2 regions of the Paenibacillus sp. FSL M7-0896 genome follow, and region 1 is predicted to be linked to the other one. Evidence: riboswitches for the same ligand, from Rfam matches in the RefSeq annotation. Region 1 holds a riboswitch; the other holds the start of a gene.
What was found. A riboswitch is a leader RNA that binds a small molecule or an ion and turns the genes downstream of it on or off. The one in region 1 is predicted to bind cyclic di-GMP.

Region 2: another riboswitch for cyclic di-GMP. It lies ahead of MKY12_RS03400 (PA14 domain-containing protein); the one in region 1 lies ahead of MKY12_RS00835 (choice-of-anchor A family protein).

Annotation. Positions count from the first base shown of each region.
Region 1 is NZ_CP150250.1:193,487-200,944, forward strand. Features, by position in the region: gene MKY12_RS00825 (ASCH domain-containing protein) at 67-489, shown strand; gene MKY12_RS00830 (hypothetical protein) at 852-1,217, opposite strand; cyclic di-GMP riboswitch class I at 1,968-2,060, shown strand; gene MKY12_RS00835 (choice-of-anchor A family protein) at 2,142-5,039, shown strand; gene MKY12_RS00840 (alpha/beta hydrolase) at 5,523-6,488, shown strand; gene MKY12_RS00845 (HD domain-containing phosphohydrolase) at 7,006-7,458, shown strand, end outside.
Region 2 is NZ_CP150250.1:810,460-817,917, reverse strand. Features, by position in the region: gene MKY12_RS03400 (PA14 domain-containing protein) at 1-1,501, opposite strand, end outside; cyclic di-GMP riboswitch class I at 1,516-1,596, opposite strand; gene MKY12_RS03395 (sugar phosphate nucleotidyltransferase) at 1,734-3,107, opposite strand; gene MKY12_RS03390 (UDP-glucose/GDP-mannose dehydrogenase family protein) at 4,213-5,553, opposite strand; gene MKY12_RS03385 (glycosyltransferase) at 5,558-6,658, opposite strand; gene MKY12_RS03380 (glycosyltransferase family 4 protein) at 6,760-7,458, opposite strand, start outside.

The DNA.
Region 1 (7,458 bases):
TGTTTCCCATAGAAGGTCATAGTAATTCTAAGTAAAAGGTGTTCAACATAGGAGGTAAGCTGCATTATGAAATGCCTAACCATTCGCCAGCCGTGGGCCACGTTAATTGCGCTGGGAGAAAAACAAATCGAAACCCGGACCTGGCGGACCGCCCACCGGGGAGAGTTAGCCATTCATGCCGGGATGCAGGTGAATAAGGCGATCTGCCGGACGGAGCCGTATCAGTCGTTGCTGGCCCGTCACGGCTACACTGCGGACAACCTGCCGACGGGCAAGATCATTGCAGTCAGCCGCATTGCGGATTGCTGTGAGGTGACGCCGGAGCTTTCGCAGCAAGGCTGGCCGGGCGGCAATGAATATGTATTCGGCAATTATGCCGAAGGAAGGTATGCCTGGATGCTGGAGGAGGTTGTTCCGCTGGTACATCCCATACCTGCTAAGGGACGTCTGGGTTTCTGGGAATATCCGGTGCTGGAAGAGGAATTGTGAATTTCTTGACGGCAATGTGAAGAAAAATTGCTCCAGATTGGCTGTCAGCTGGTATAATTGGGATATTCGGCGGGAAATCTTCCTATATATAAGGAGAGTTGTGCTCTGAGGCGGTCTACCGCTGGAGAGGGGCAGAAATGCCGGGAAGGAGCGTATGCATAATAGATGGGAAGCCTTCTAATTGCATGGCTTTGTATGCTTTGTTTGTTTCTTGCGTTCAGGGATCAGGTAAGCCGGAGAATCCTGTACCCGGTAGCTGTGGTGGTGATATGCGGCACATTGGGGTATTGGACGTTGTTAATGTAACCGCATCCCGGTGATCATTTAATGCAGAAGTCTGCCGCTTGCGGCAGGCTTCTTTGTTAGCGCTGCTCCATCTTCTCCATACCCAGATATCTGCGCATATGCAGAGTGGCCTGGGCGGCAATCACATCATCCAGCAGCAGCATCCGTTCGTGATAGCCCCTGCAGACAAATTTGGCTTCAACACCCGTCTCCAACCGCTGCTGCTCATAGACCTTCAGACCACGGGCGCGCATTCCGGCACGGACCTCCCGCAGATCGGCAGAAGCGGCATGAGCGGCCGACTGGATTACCTCCAGATAAGGTGCAGGCGTGCGCAGCTCAGAGGCTATAGCAGAAGCATCGCGCTCGAAGGCGGATAGAATAAGCGGCAGCAAAATATAGGATTTGACCAGCAGGTTATCCTGGCTCTCTGCTCTTTGCATCCTTCTCAACCCCTCAAAGAGAACGTATATTCGCATTGTAACTCATCCTTCAAAAAATAATCAATGGGTTTTATAAATTAACTCAAATAATGTGATATATTTCACAAAAAAATAAGATGAATTATTTTATATTAAAATTGAAATATTAAAGATTGATAAATAAATCAGCTCAAAGGAGAATGGCAATGAGTCATGAAGGAAGCCTCCGCCGTGGTTTGGTATTCGGGATCATTCTAAGTGTTCCGCTCTGGGTATCGATGATTGGCTGGGTTCAGCTGTTCGGGTCTGCCTAGGCGACATTTTATTCAAAATATATGAAGTCTATTAGCAGGTGTCGTCCCTATGGGCGGCACTTTTTTTGGAGCTGAGATGCCCAAAAATAGGTAAAATTGCATTGAACAGGAGCAGATAATGAGTAGGGGTGGGCTGAGGGCGATAAAATAGGACGAATGCATCAAATTTTAATGATATAAATTGATAGTATTATAGAAAAGAGAGACAAACGGCTATAGCCAATCCTCTGATTTCTCGACTTTTTTCGTCAGTAGATAAAAAAGAGACTCGCCCCTGAACCCTTATGGTACAAGGGATCAATGAGCAACCATCGTAAAAAATAATTTCAAAAAATATACTGGGAGTGGATTGACAATAGGGTGGGAGAGCGGATAAACTGAAATTAGTACAAAAGTAACAAATGTCATAGACTCAACAATGATCTTACATAAGCAAATCTCAATTGCATACCGAAATCATGTACAAACGCAAACCGTATCGAAAGAACGGGACGCAAAGTCAGGAATCTACTGTCTCTAAAGTTGAGGCTAGGGTCGTCCGGCCGCCGTGAAGCTAACCCTTCGTGGCGGTCTTTTTGTTGTTATAGTCGCGTGACAGATTCATAGAATAGTAACTAGGAGGTGTGGACTATTGAAAAAAGGAGTACGTAAAACAGCCGCCATCATTATGGCGGGCCTATTGACCGTATCCAGTGCTTTTACGTGGGGCACGGATGTCAGAGCAGCTTCAGGGGTGCCGTATACGCCAACACCGGTTTTGGGGGTCGCAGGGAATTTTAATGCTTTTATCCTCGGGGATTTTAAACAAGCCAATGATCAGATTGAAGGCCGCCTGGCAGCGGCGGGGGACATTACCCTCTCCGGAGGTTACGGAGTAGCTAGGGCATACAGGGATGCTTCGCCGACGGATGTACTTGTGGCCGGTAAGAATTTTGTACATTCAGGCAGTGGAGAGATCTATGGAAATGTGGTATTTGGGGATAGCTTTACAGCCAATGAGCCTGGTGTCAACATCAAAGGCGGGAAGAAAAATGCCAGCCCGATTGATTTTGCAGCCGAGCAGCAAGCTCTGATCTCCCGTTCCACAGAGTATGGGGCCTTGGCTGACACGAATGAGATCGGCAATAACAATTATGGACAGCTCAAGATAAGTGCACCGGATCGTTTCAATGTAGTTCATTTGGATGCCTCGACACTGGCGAAGACCAACTATATCGAATTCAACATTGCACAGAACGCTACGCTGATTATTAATATTAGCGGGTCTATAGTCAATGTGCCAAGTTTTGCAATGAATAACGGCAGAGCCAGTCAGGTATTGTTCAACTTTTACGAAGCTTCTGAGGTGAATATCGCTTATACCTCATTCTTCGGGACGATCCTCGCACCTAGAGCGGATGTTCATTATGCCGGAGCAGAGCTGTACGGGACTCTGATTGCAAAATCTTTTAGCGGCGGGGTTGAGATGCACCTGGGATTGTACGAGGGAGAGGGGCCGCCACCGAGTCCGACGCCGACCGCAACGCCGACACCTAGTCCATCACCGACACCAGCGGCTACACCGACACCGACAGTGAAACCAACACCGACGGTAACACCAACACCTACAGTGAAGCCAACACCGACGGTAACACCAACACCTACAGTGAAGCCGACACCGACGGTAACACCAACACCTACAGTGAAGCCAACACCAACGGTAACGCCTACACCTACAGTGAAGCCAACGCCGACGGTAACGCCGACTCCAACTGTGAAGCCAACACCGACCATAAAACCGTCACCTACACCTGTGTGCACTCCAACTCCAAAGCCAACACCGACTGTAAAGCCGACACCAACGCCGACCGTGAAGCCGACACCAACGCCGACTGTGAAGCCAACACCAACGCCGACCGTGAAGCCAACACCAACGCCGACCGTGAAGCCAACACCAACGCCGACTGTGAAGCCGACGCCAACACCGACCGTGAAGCCGACGCCAACGCCGACCGTGAAGCCGACACCAACGCCGACCGTGAAGCCGACACCAACGCCGACTGTGAAGCCGACACCAACACCGACTGTGAAGCCGACACCAACGCCAACGGTGAAGCCAACACCGACACCAACAGCGGTGCCGACTCCAACACCAACGGTGAAGCCAACACCAACGCCGACCGTGAAGCCGACACCAACGCCAACTGTGAAGCCAACGCCGACCGTGAAGCCGACACCAACACCAACTGTGAAGCCGACGCCAACGCCAACAGCTGTACCGACACCAACGCCAACAGCTGGACCGACACCAACACCGACGGCAGAACCAACACCAACGCCAACAGCGGGACCGACACCAACGCCAACGGCAGAGCCGACACCAACACCAACGGCAGTACCGACACCAACGCCAACAGCAGTACCGACACCAACGCCAACGGCAGAACCGACACCAACACCAACGGCAGAACCGACACCAACACCAACGGCAGTACCGACACCAACACCGACGGTAGAACCAACACCAACGCCGACAGCAGAACCGACACCAACGCCAACGGCAGAACCGACACCAACACCAACGGCAGAGCCGACACCAACGCCAACGGCGGAACCAACACCAACGCCAACGGTAGAGCCAACACCAACGCCAACGGCGGAACCGACACCAACACCAACGGCAGAGCCGACACCAACGCCAACAGCTGAGCCAACACCAACGCCAACGGTAGAGCCAACACCAACACCGACGGCAGAGCCGACACCAACGCCAACAGCTGAGCCGACACCAACGCCAACGGCAGAGCCAACACCAACGCCAACAGCTGAGCCAACACCAACGCCAACGGCAGAACCGACATCAACGCCAACAGCTGAGCCAACACCAACGCCAACGGCAGAGCCAACACCAACACCGACGGTAGAACCAACACCAACACCGACGGTAGAACCAACACCGACACCAACGGTAGAGCCGACACCAACGCCAACGGTAGAACCAACGCCAACACCGACACCAACGGTAGAGCCGACGCCAACACCAACGCCAACACCAACACCGACGCCAACGCCAACACCGACACCGACGGCAACGCCAACACCAACACCGACGGTAGAGCCGACACCAACGCCGACACCAGAACCAACACCAGTAACAACACCAGCGCCAACATCGCCGCCGTTCAGTTTCCCTCCAGTGCCTACGCCGACTCCGATTATCGGATTTATCGTGAGCAATGATGTGGTTGTGAATGATGATCCGCTGCCGCTTGGACCTGTAGCAACTCCAATAGCTACAACAGTGCCGACGCCGACACCGGCTGTTGCGGTTGCGCAAATAGCAGCAACACCGGAGCCAACGCCTTCAGCAGAACCGGCACCCGGTGTAGTCCTTATTGATGATGAGGTTCCTCTAGGCGGTGTGCCTGTGGATGGAACCTTGCCGAAGACGGGCGAATCCAGTCCTGCGCCTTATTATTTTGCCGGTTTGGCACTCGCTGGTCTGGGCTTGATTCTTAGAAGAACCACCAGAAACAGCAAACGTAAGTGAGTGACCCGAACTGAGATTTATACAAACAAACGATGATCCTGTAATTTGACAAGGGCTGCTTTCGGAGAAGATGTTCTCCTGGAAGCAGCTCTTTTTTTCGTTGGAAATAAGTGCCCGGATACAGAATGTATGCGAAAAACAACATACAATGTGCCGGTGAGAGAGTCAGCGGACCAATGTATGCGAAAAACAATATACAATGTGCCGATGAGAGAGTCAGCGGACCAAATGTATGTGGAAAACAGCATACAATGTGCCGGTGAGAGAGTCAGCGGATCAAATGTATGTGGAAAACAACATACATGCAATCTGCTGCGGGAAGGCGAGTATGCTAAATGAGTCCACCTGCTTCTTTCAAGAGTCATGCAGAGTACAATGGAGTTGAAGTTTGCGCCTCAGCCGTATTTTTAGTTGGCCTAACTCCCATGCTATACTAGGCTCAAATTAATATGGTTGCTTACTGAAGGAGGAACGTTGATGTGGATGATATACCTGCTTGTGGTGCTGATCGTGGTGGCCGGAGGGGTGGGGTATGCAGGATTCTATTTTTATGGAGTAGCCATTAAACGGGCCCCTAAGGAATTCCTGGCCAAGACCCCAGACCTTAAGATCGATCCGCCGCCGGTGGCCGGAGCCTCGTGGGGAGAAGGAGCGGAGTGGGTGTCCCGGCAGACCTTCCGTGAGGTGGAGCTGATGTCTGAGGATGGGCTCAAGCTGCAGGGCTATTATCTGGCGTCAGAGCGTGCTGCCGGACGGACGGTCATTGTTGCCCACGGGTATTCCGGGAAGGCCAAGGATATGGGAGCGACTGCTAAGAACTATTATGAGAATCTGGGGTACAATGTGCTGCTGCCTGATGCCCGGGGACATGGGAAAAGTGAAGGCGATTATATCGGCTTTGGCTGGCCGGAGCGCCGGGATTATCTGAAATGGATCAGATTCGTCCTGCAGGAGAACGGTCCGGATGCGCAGATCGTGCTGCATGGTGTATCAATGGGCGGGGCTACGGTGCTGATGACGTCCGGGGAGGAGCTTCCTCCGCAGGTCAAGGCGATTGTCGCCGATTGCGGCTACACCTCGGTCAAGGCGCAGCTGTCCTATCAGCTGAAGCGGATGTACCGTCTGCCCAGCTTCCCGTTTGTGCCGGTGGCCAGTCTGGTGACCCGGATGAAGGCCGGTTATTTCTTCGGGGAGGCGTCTGCGCTGAAGCAGGTTCGCAAGGCCAAGGTGCCGATTCTGTTCATCCACGGGGATGCGGATAAGTTCGTGCCTTATGCAATGATGAATGAGCTGTATGAGGCCTGCCGGAGTCCGAAGGAGCAACTGGTGGTGCATGGAGCGGGGCATGGTCTTGCCTATGATACGGATAAAAGCACATACATCCGCACAGTAGGCGAATTCGTGGAACGTTATGTACACAGTCCGGCTGCCGCTGAATCTATACGGTAAAAAAGTCCGTAGAACGTAGACGCGCCCGATATCCGCTGACAGCGGTTATCGGGCGCTAATTATGTTCCACACATGGGGCCTTTCCCTGAAGAACAGAGAAGCAGCCAGCCATGTCTTATCGGTATATTAATCCCCCGCCGTCTGTGAGCAAGACGGGTGTCGTTATTCCTTGTTATTTCCAGCAGCCGTGTGGCGAGAATAATCCTTCCAATACGACAAAAGCCCTACCTCTCTTTTGTCCTTGCGGCTCCGTGGCCGCGCCAGTGTGAATCGGAATGCTATGTTCGAATTTAGTCTCATAAAAGGGATAAGTACTGCAAGAAAACGTAAGATATTGTGTCCAAACCGCCGATAATATAGAGAAGTGATTCATCGGCCTGACATCTTCTTGATGGGGATAAACATACTCGAAAACAAATATTATTTTATTATAGCATGGTCTTCACATAAATGCAACTGTATATTGGGCTGAGGCCGGACGGGGATGAGTGGACAGATGAGACTATACAGAAGCTTTTTGAGAAATCAGATCCGGAACTACATCTTCGGCTCAGCGGTAGCGGTACTCGCGGTCGGGAGTCTGCTTATGTTATCTTCCCTGGAGATCAGCCGGGTTGAATACTACCGCCTCTTACTGGTACTTGCTTGTTCTTTCGTAATAATGGCGTCTATAGAGATTACTGTCTTTCTCAGACAGATCAGGCCCATACGGGCTGCGCTCGTTCAGGAGAATGCTGCGCTATCGATGCTGGAAGAAGCATATCTGCATACGCACCTGCTGCCCAAACGGGCTATACAGCGGATTATGGGGCCGCATCTGCTCGGATTATCCGTTCCGGCTCTGCTGCTGTCGGTGTGGATGATCCATTCTGGCTGGGTCACGTTTCCGTACTTCTATCTGATTCTGGCGATGTGCTGCGCAGTGCTTGTGGCTTGTATGCATTCCCTCATTGAATTCTTCCTGACCTGC
Region 2 (7,458 bases), 620 kb from region 1:
TGACCCAGCTGTCGATGACTGCTGTGCCGTTCACCCACAAGCGGATACCGTCATCCGATGTAGTATAGAACTGATAGGTCTCACTGTAAGCCGGCTTAATCTGGCCGGTCCAGCGAATCGAGAAGTAGTCTACACCGAGTGCAGCATTAGGAGTACCCTGGCGCCAATTGAAGCTGATGACATCATCGTTACGCACCATAACCGGTGTCCCCGAGAGCGTCATGTTCTTGAAGTATTCTCCAAGCAAGCCATTCTGGGCAGGCTTACTGTCCGTATCACCGGAGGTTGGGACCGGCTTCGGAATCGGCGCAACGGTTGGTGTTGCAGTCGGCGTTGGTGTTACAGTCGGCGTTGGTGTTGCAGTCGGCGTTGGTGTTGGTGTTGCAGTCGGCGTTGGTGTTGGTGTTGGTGTTGCAGTCGGCGTTGCCGTTGGCTTAGGAGCCGCCGCCGGAGCAGACCAGGCCTTATATTGGTCACGGGTCAGTGTGTAGCTGTCATTCATGAAATTCTTGATTGTCGCCGTGCTGTTATTCTCATAGAGCATCTTGCCCCAGTTCATCATGAACACGTAATTCTGCTGAGTTAGCTTCAGCTTCGAGATGTTCGGCATTTCGCCGTTCTCGCCGATGCCGATCGGTTTGCCGCCAGCCAGGCTGGTCAGATCATCATGATATTTATTCGAGTAGTCGTTATTATATATATCTGCTGCCAGCACATCCACTCTGTCCGCGCCCGGATAGGTCCGTGCATAGGGATCAGAGTTGGCATTCGGCGCATTCGGGTTCCATACCCAAATCAGATTATTTAACTGATGAACATTCACGAACCGGTCATACATAATATTCCATAGTGCAGTGAAGTTGTCTTTCTTGCCCCACCAGAACCAGCCGCCGTTCATTTCATGGTACGGTCTCCAGAGGATCGGAACCTTAGCATCCCGCAGACTTTTCAGAGAGACAGCTACTTTATCCAGATCAGTGATCAGCGCATTATACTCTGGTGTCCCTGGAGTTACGTATTTGTTGAATTGTGCCTGAGTGATTGGCTTCTGCACATTGGACCATTCGTACTTGGTGCCCGGCAGATTCTGGTGGAAGGTCATGGCGACAATGCCGCCCGCTCTGGACCAGTTCGTTGCACTCCAGACGATATTTTTGCGTTGTGCTGCTACTCCGCTCTCGCTCTGTCCACCGATTGCTCCAAGCTCATAACCATGCAGTGCGGCGTATTGTCCGCTTGTTCCCTTCAGCTTGTTGCTCAGCTCATCCGGACTTTCGAAATAGTCATGCTGCCCTGTAATGATTCCGTTCCCGGAGATCTCATAGAGACTGTTCAGCAGCTTGACCGCCTCGGCTGAAGCATTAGGATTCACTGGTGCTCCTGTAGAGGAAGCAGCCTTGACAGTGGACGGGGCGATTCCCAGTCCCACGGGTACAGCAGACAATACCACGGCCAGCGACAGCACAGCGCAGAGCAAACGAGACTTACGGTAAGTTTTCACAATATTCTCTTCCTTTCGGTAGCCAGGCTGCCACTCTTGCGAAGGCCCTATAGCTTTGCGTCCCTATCTTTCGATTAGGTTTGCCATTGTCGTTTTGGAAGGATCAATCCCTCTTACCGTAAGTATCGTCGATATGCAAATTTAATGTAGAGTAAAAACAAATTTTGTCTAAAAAATAGTTCTAAATGCCTGATTTAAAATTGTAACAATTGGTTAAATAGATAAGTTAGACCTACGAAATGAACTGATGTAGAGCGATATCCTCCCAGTCCAGAGTAATACGGATATTGTCCTCCTCTACCAGCTCAGACCCTGTCTGCACCTCAATGAATTCCACATCGGTAAGAGCAAGAATGGCATGCTTGGTCCCTTCCGGTATCCGCACCACATCTCCCGCCTTCACCTTATGCATCTTCTCATTGATGACAATGCTGGCTTCCCCGCTGACGAAGGTCCAGATTTCACTGCGTTTGTGATGCAGCTGGTAGCTGATATTTTTGCCCTCATTGATGAAAATCCGCTTGGTCAGCACCTCGTTGCCCTCATCATATTTCACATAATCGATCACCTTGTAGTGGCCCCAGCGGCGCTCTTCGTACATCGGTCTTTGTTCAAAAGTCTTCAGCACTTCCTTGATCCGCGGACTCTCGGCCTTGTGCGTCACCAGAATGCCGTCCGGGCTGGCGGCGATAATCAGATCCTTCGCCCCGATTACCGTGATTGGAATATCCAGCTCGTTAATGAGGCAGGTGCCTTCGGAGTCAGCGGTGATGAAGCCTTTGCCGACATGGTTACTGGTCATTTCCTCGGTCAGCGTATTCCAGGTGCCCAGGTCTTTCCAGAATCCGGCGTAAGGCTGCACGACGATGTTCTCTTCTTTCTCCACCACTTCGTAATCGAAGCTAATCGAGGACAGCAGCTTATACTGCTTCTGCAGCTCCTCGTAATTGAGCGGCAGCCCTTTGCGCTGCAGGATATCCAGCAGGTAACCCAGACGGAAGGCGAACACTCCGCAGTTCCAGAGCGCTCCCCGCCTGATTAGCTCCTCAGCTTGGATGCGGTCCGGCTTCTCCTGGAAGTGGCTCACTTGCAGGTAACCATTCGCTCCCGCATCTGCGCCCGTTGGAATAATGTAGCCGTATTTCTCCGAAGCATGCTCGGGAACTACGCCCATCAGCGCCAGGTTCGCCCCGCTCACCAGCATGGTGTTCTCCAGCTGCAGCACCGTTTCGAAAAAGGAGGATTCCACGTATGGGTCCACCGGCAGAATCGCCACGGTCTCGCTTGGGGACACCCCCGCGATGGAATACAGGTAGGCCGCCGTCAGCGCAATAGCCGGGAAGGTATCCCGCCGCTCCGGCTCTACAATGATCGGCACCTCGCTGCCGAGCTGGCTCTGGATCATCTCCACCTGGCTGCGCCCGGTCGCCAGATACGAGGACCCGGCCATGCCGTTCTCCTCCAGCTGTCTCCATACCCGTTGTACCATTGATTCCGGTTCACCTGCCGGGCTTGCCAGTACCTTCAGAAATTGCTTGGAGCGTGAATCATTGGACAACGGCCAGAGCCGCTTGCCGGAGCCGCCTGATAGAAGTACTAGTTTCATAGTGAACCCTCCATATCGTATTGTTATTGGGTATTCTTATTGCGGGGAACTCTGAGTTAAAATCCCGCCTGTTATGAGGGTCGCTGCAAGGAATTTTGGGCTTACGGCCGCTGTTGTCTCCAGATGTTGTTGATTATATTGCTTGCAGCAGATAACATCCGGAGACAAAGGCGGACGCTAACGCTCCTACAGCTCCAAAATTCCTCTCCGCTCCATTTCATAACAGGCTTGTGATTTTATATCCGCTTCGCCCGCTGGCGAAGCTCCCTGCTAAAGATCCGATATTGCCGCTTGTGGTAGCGGCAAGGGGAGCCGGGCCGCCGCTATGCTTGCGCGGCAGCAGTTGAATCCTGGTTGCCGGCAGCCTGCCTTCACGACAATTGAATCCCTGGTTGCCGCCTACTGTTGCGGCGGAGAAAAATTCAAAGGCTCAAAGACTCTTAAGTGCCGCTTGTTCCAAGGCGTCGCCGCTGACCTAGCGGCTGGAGAGAACAAGAGTTCCAAGACAATGGAATTCAAGACCGGAATTCAAGACCTGGATTCAAGACTCTTGTGCCAAGGGCTCACCGCGCAACTTCGCGGCGGCAGAAGCTAGTTAGTTAAGTACTAGGCACTAGTGCTCCTCATTTGCTCGTTTAGCCAACTTTCCCGGAATTCAGGGGCACTTATGCTCTTCATTTGCTCCATTTAGTCCGCATCCGGGAAATCAGGGGCACTTCTGCTCCTCATTTGCTCCATTTGGCCCGCACCCGGGAAATCAAGGGCACTTCTGCTCCTCATTTGCTCCATTTGGCCCGCATCCGGGAAATCAGGGGCATTTGTGCTCCTCATTTGCTCCATTTGGCTCGAATTCGGGAAACCAGGGACATTTGTGCTCCTCATTTGCTCCATTCGGCCAGCATCCGATAAATCAAGGGTACTTATACTCTTCATTTCGCCATCCAGCCCACTTTCGGCGCATTTAATGGGATTTATCCCTCTCCAGTCGCCCATCAGCCCACTTTCGGCGCTTTTAATGGGATTTATCCCTCTCATTCACCGCTCAGCCCACTTTCGGCGCTTTTAATGGGATTTATCGCCGTAACGCTTCAAGTGGATTGCCGGTCTACACCGCGCCAGCCACGCTGGCGGAGAATCCGCTAAGCCCGCCCATCTGCGGGCGGCCGACGGAGATATATTCGAGGCCGGTGCCTTCGATCTGCTCTTTGGTATAGACGTTGCGGCCGTCGATCAGCACCTGGCGGCGCATGGTTCCGGCAAGCTGGTGCAGGTTGATCTCCTTGAACTGGCTCCAGTCGGTCAGCAGGCATACAGCATCGCTGCCCTCGGCTGCCTCTTCGGCCAGTCCGCACCAGCGGAGCTGCGGGTGATCGTATTCCTTGCGGAAGTTCTCGGCGGCGATGGGATCGTACAGCTTCACGATGGCGCCCTCGGCGACCAGCGCCTCGACGATCTCACGGGCCGGGGCCTCGCGGACATCATCGGTATTGGGCTTGAAGGCAAGCCCCCAGATACCAATGACCGCGCCGCGCAGGCTGCCGAGCGATTCATGGAGCTTGGAGATAATCATGAAGCGCTGGCCTTTATTGACTTCAACGACGGATTTGAGCAGCTTGAACTCATAATCCACATTCCCGGCAATCTGGATCAGCGCATTGGTATCCTTCGGGAAGCAGGAGCCGCCATAGCCGATACCGGCCTGCAGGAAGGTCGCACCGATTCTCTGGTCCATCCCCATGCCGCCTGCGACTTCGGTGACATCCGCTCCTACCTTTTCGCAAATGTTGGCAATCTCATTAATGAAGGAGATCTTCGTCGCCAGAAAAGCATTCGAGGCATATTTGATCATCTCGGCGCTGCGGATATCCGTGACGAATACATTCTCTGTGAAGCCCTTATGCAGCTCGCGCATGGTCGGCTCAAGCGCCTGATTATCCAGTCCGATCACGATCCGGTCGGGATGAAGCGTGTCGCGGATGGCAGAGCCTTCACGGAGGAATTCAGGCGCAGAGACGATATCGAAGGGATGATTCGTGAGGGAGGAGATCAGCTGGCGGATGCGCTCATTGGTTCCAACAGGGACGGTCGACTTGGTCATAATGATCTTATAGCCTTCCATCGCCTGCGCAATCTCGGCAGCCGCTCCTTCGATATATCTCAGGTCGGCTTCGCCGCCCGGCAGAGAAGGTGTACCCACGGCAAGAATGACGATATCGGAGCGGCGGACCGACTCCTGAAGATCGGACGAGAAGCTCAGCCGCCCCTCGCGCAGATTCATTTCGATCAGGGCCTCAATGCCCGGCTCATAGATAGGGGATTCCATCCGGTTCAGCTTCTCGATCTTCTGTTCATCCTTATCCACACAGATGACATGATTTCCATTTAGGGTAAAGCATACGCCTGATACAAGTCCTACATAGCCGGTACCAATCACTGCGAGTTTCATACTTTCATCCTCCTTTTAGGAAATTGACGTAGGCCTGTTCCACATACTGCTTGAACTGAACCATAAACGCCTGCTCATCGAATTTGCGTGCATGGCCCATAATCTGATCGATATCCCACGCATAGGACTCCACCTCATCAATGGCCTTAAGCAAATCATCAACTTCCTGATGCTGGAAAAACACGCCGTTAACGTATGGAATAATCGTGTCCAGCGCTCCCCCGGCCTGATAGGCGATGACCGGTCTTCCAGCAGCATTCGCCTCCAGTGGCGTGATGCCGAAATCCTCTTCCCCCGGGAAAACAAACGCCCGGCACTGGGACATCAGCCCTGTTACTTCCTCATCCTCCAGCCGGCCCAGAAACGAAACGTTCCCCTTGGCCATGCCTTCCAGACGCTTCCTGTCCGGTCCGTCCCCGACAATATACAGCTTAAGCCCGTTACGGTTGAACGCCTCCACCGCCAGATCGATCCGCTTGTAGGAGACCAGCCGCGAGACAATCAGATAATAATCGCCGATGCTCGTAGAGCTGGAGAAGCGGGCCGTATTGATGGGCGGGAAAATCACATCGGAATCCCGGTGGTAATAATTCTGAATCCGCGTCTTCACGACTGAGGAGTTGGCGACGAACTGGTTCACATTTTTGGAGGTGCGCTGATCCCAGTTCTTGAGCCGCTGCATATACACCTTGAGCAGTCTTTTGAATAACCCGGAATTCGATTGCCGCTCCATGTATGTGTCATAGTCCCAGGCGAAACGCATCGGCGTATGACAGTAGCACAGATGGAAGGTGGATTCGGGCACCTGGATGCTTTTCATAAAAGCACTGCTGGAGCTAAGAACGATATCATACCCGCTGAAGTCCAAATCGCGGACAGCCATGGGGTAGAGCGGGAGCACCCCTTTGAAGTTACGCTTCACTCCCGGAATCTTCTGCAGCCAGGAGGCCCGGATATCGGCATCTTTGAGGTTATCGGTCAGGCGGCTTCCGTTAAAAACCGTTGTGAAGATCGGAGCTTCCGGGTACATGTGATGGAAAACCTCCACCACCCGTTCCGCCCCGCCCATCTGGATTAAATAATCGTGCGCGATCGCAATTTTCATGTGAATCATCCTCAAAGTTTTATGGAGCAGCATCATTAAGCAGTACACGCATGGCTAGAGACAGATATGATGCAAGCCTTAAGCATTATGGAGCGGGAAGGTCAGGTGACTGCCAGCAGACCTTTGTAGTAAGCGACAATATCCTTGACCGTGTTCTCGATGACAAAATGCTCTTTCACCCGTCTCATTCCATTGTCCGCCATCCGTCTACGCTCTTCGGGATGGTTCAGCATCCAGGTGATGGAGTCTGCAAGTACAGTAGCATCTCCGGGCTGGATCAGCAGTCCTGTCTCACCAGGAACTACGATCTCTACCGGACCGCCTTCATTGGAGGCAATGACCGGCAGTCCGGCTGCCATGCCTTCGACGATGACCTGGCCGAACGGCTCAGGAGTGATCGACGTATGAATCAGTAAATCCGCTTGGTTCATGAGTCCTTGTATATCATCTACATGACCCAGCAGGCTGACATTGGTGATGTCCCCCTGCTGCATCTGCGCAATTAATTCCTGCTTGTATTCTTCCTCCCCGAACAGGGCGTCACCGGCCAGCCAGAATTTCACGCGGCTGTCCTGCTTGAAGGCTTTGGCCGCTTCCAGCACAATATGCTGGCCTTTCCAGTGGGCGAGCCGCCCGACCAGCAGGACGTTGAAGTCCTTCCGGTCCCGCCGGCCGATCCCTTCACCGATCGCCTTGGCGAAGGCCGAGTAGACGACCAGCGTCTTCTTCGAGCGCGGCAGCTCCAGTGCATTCAGCGTGGAGTGGGAATTGGCAATGACCCCGTTCGGCAGCAGGCGTGA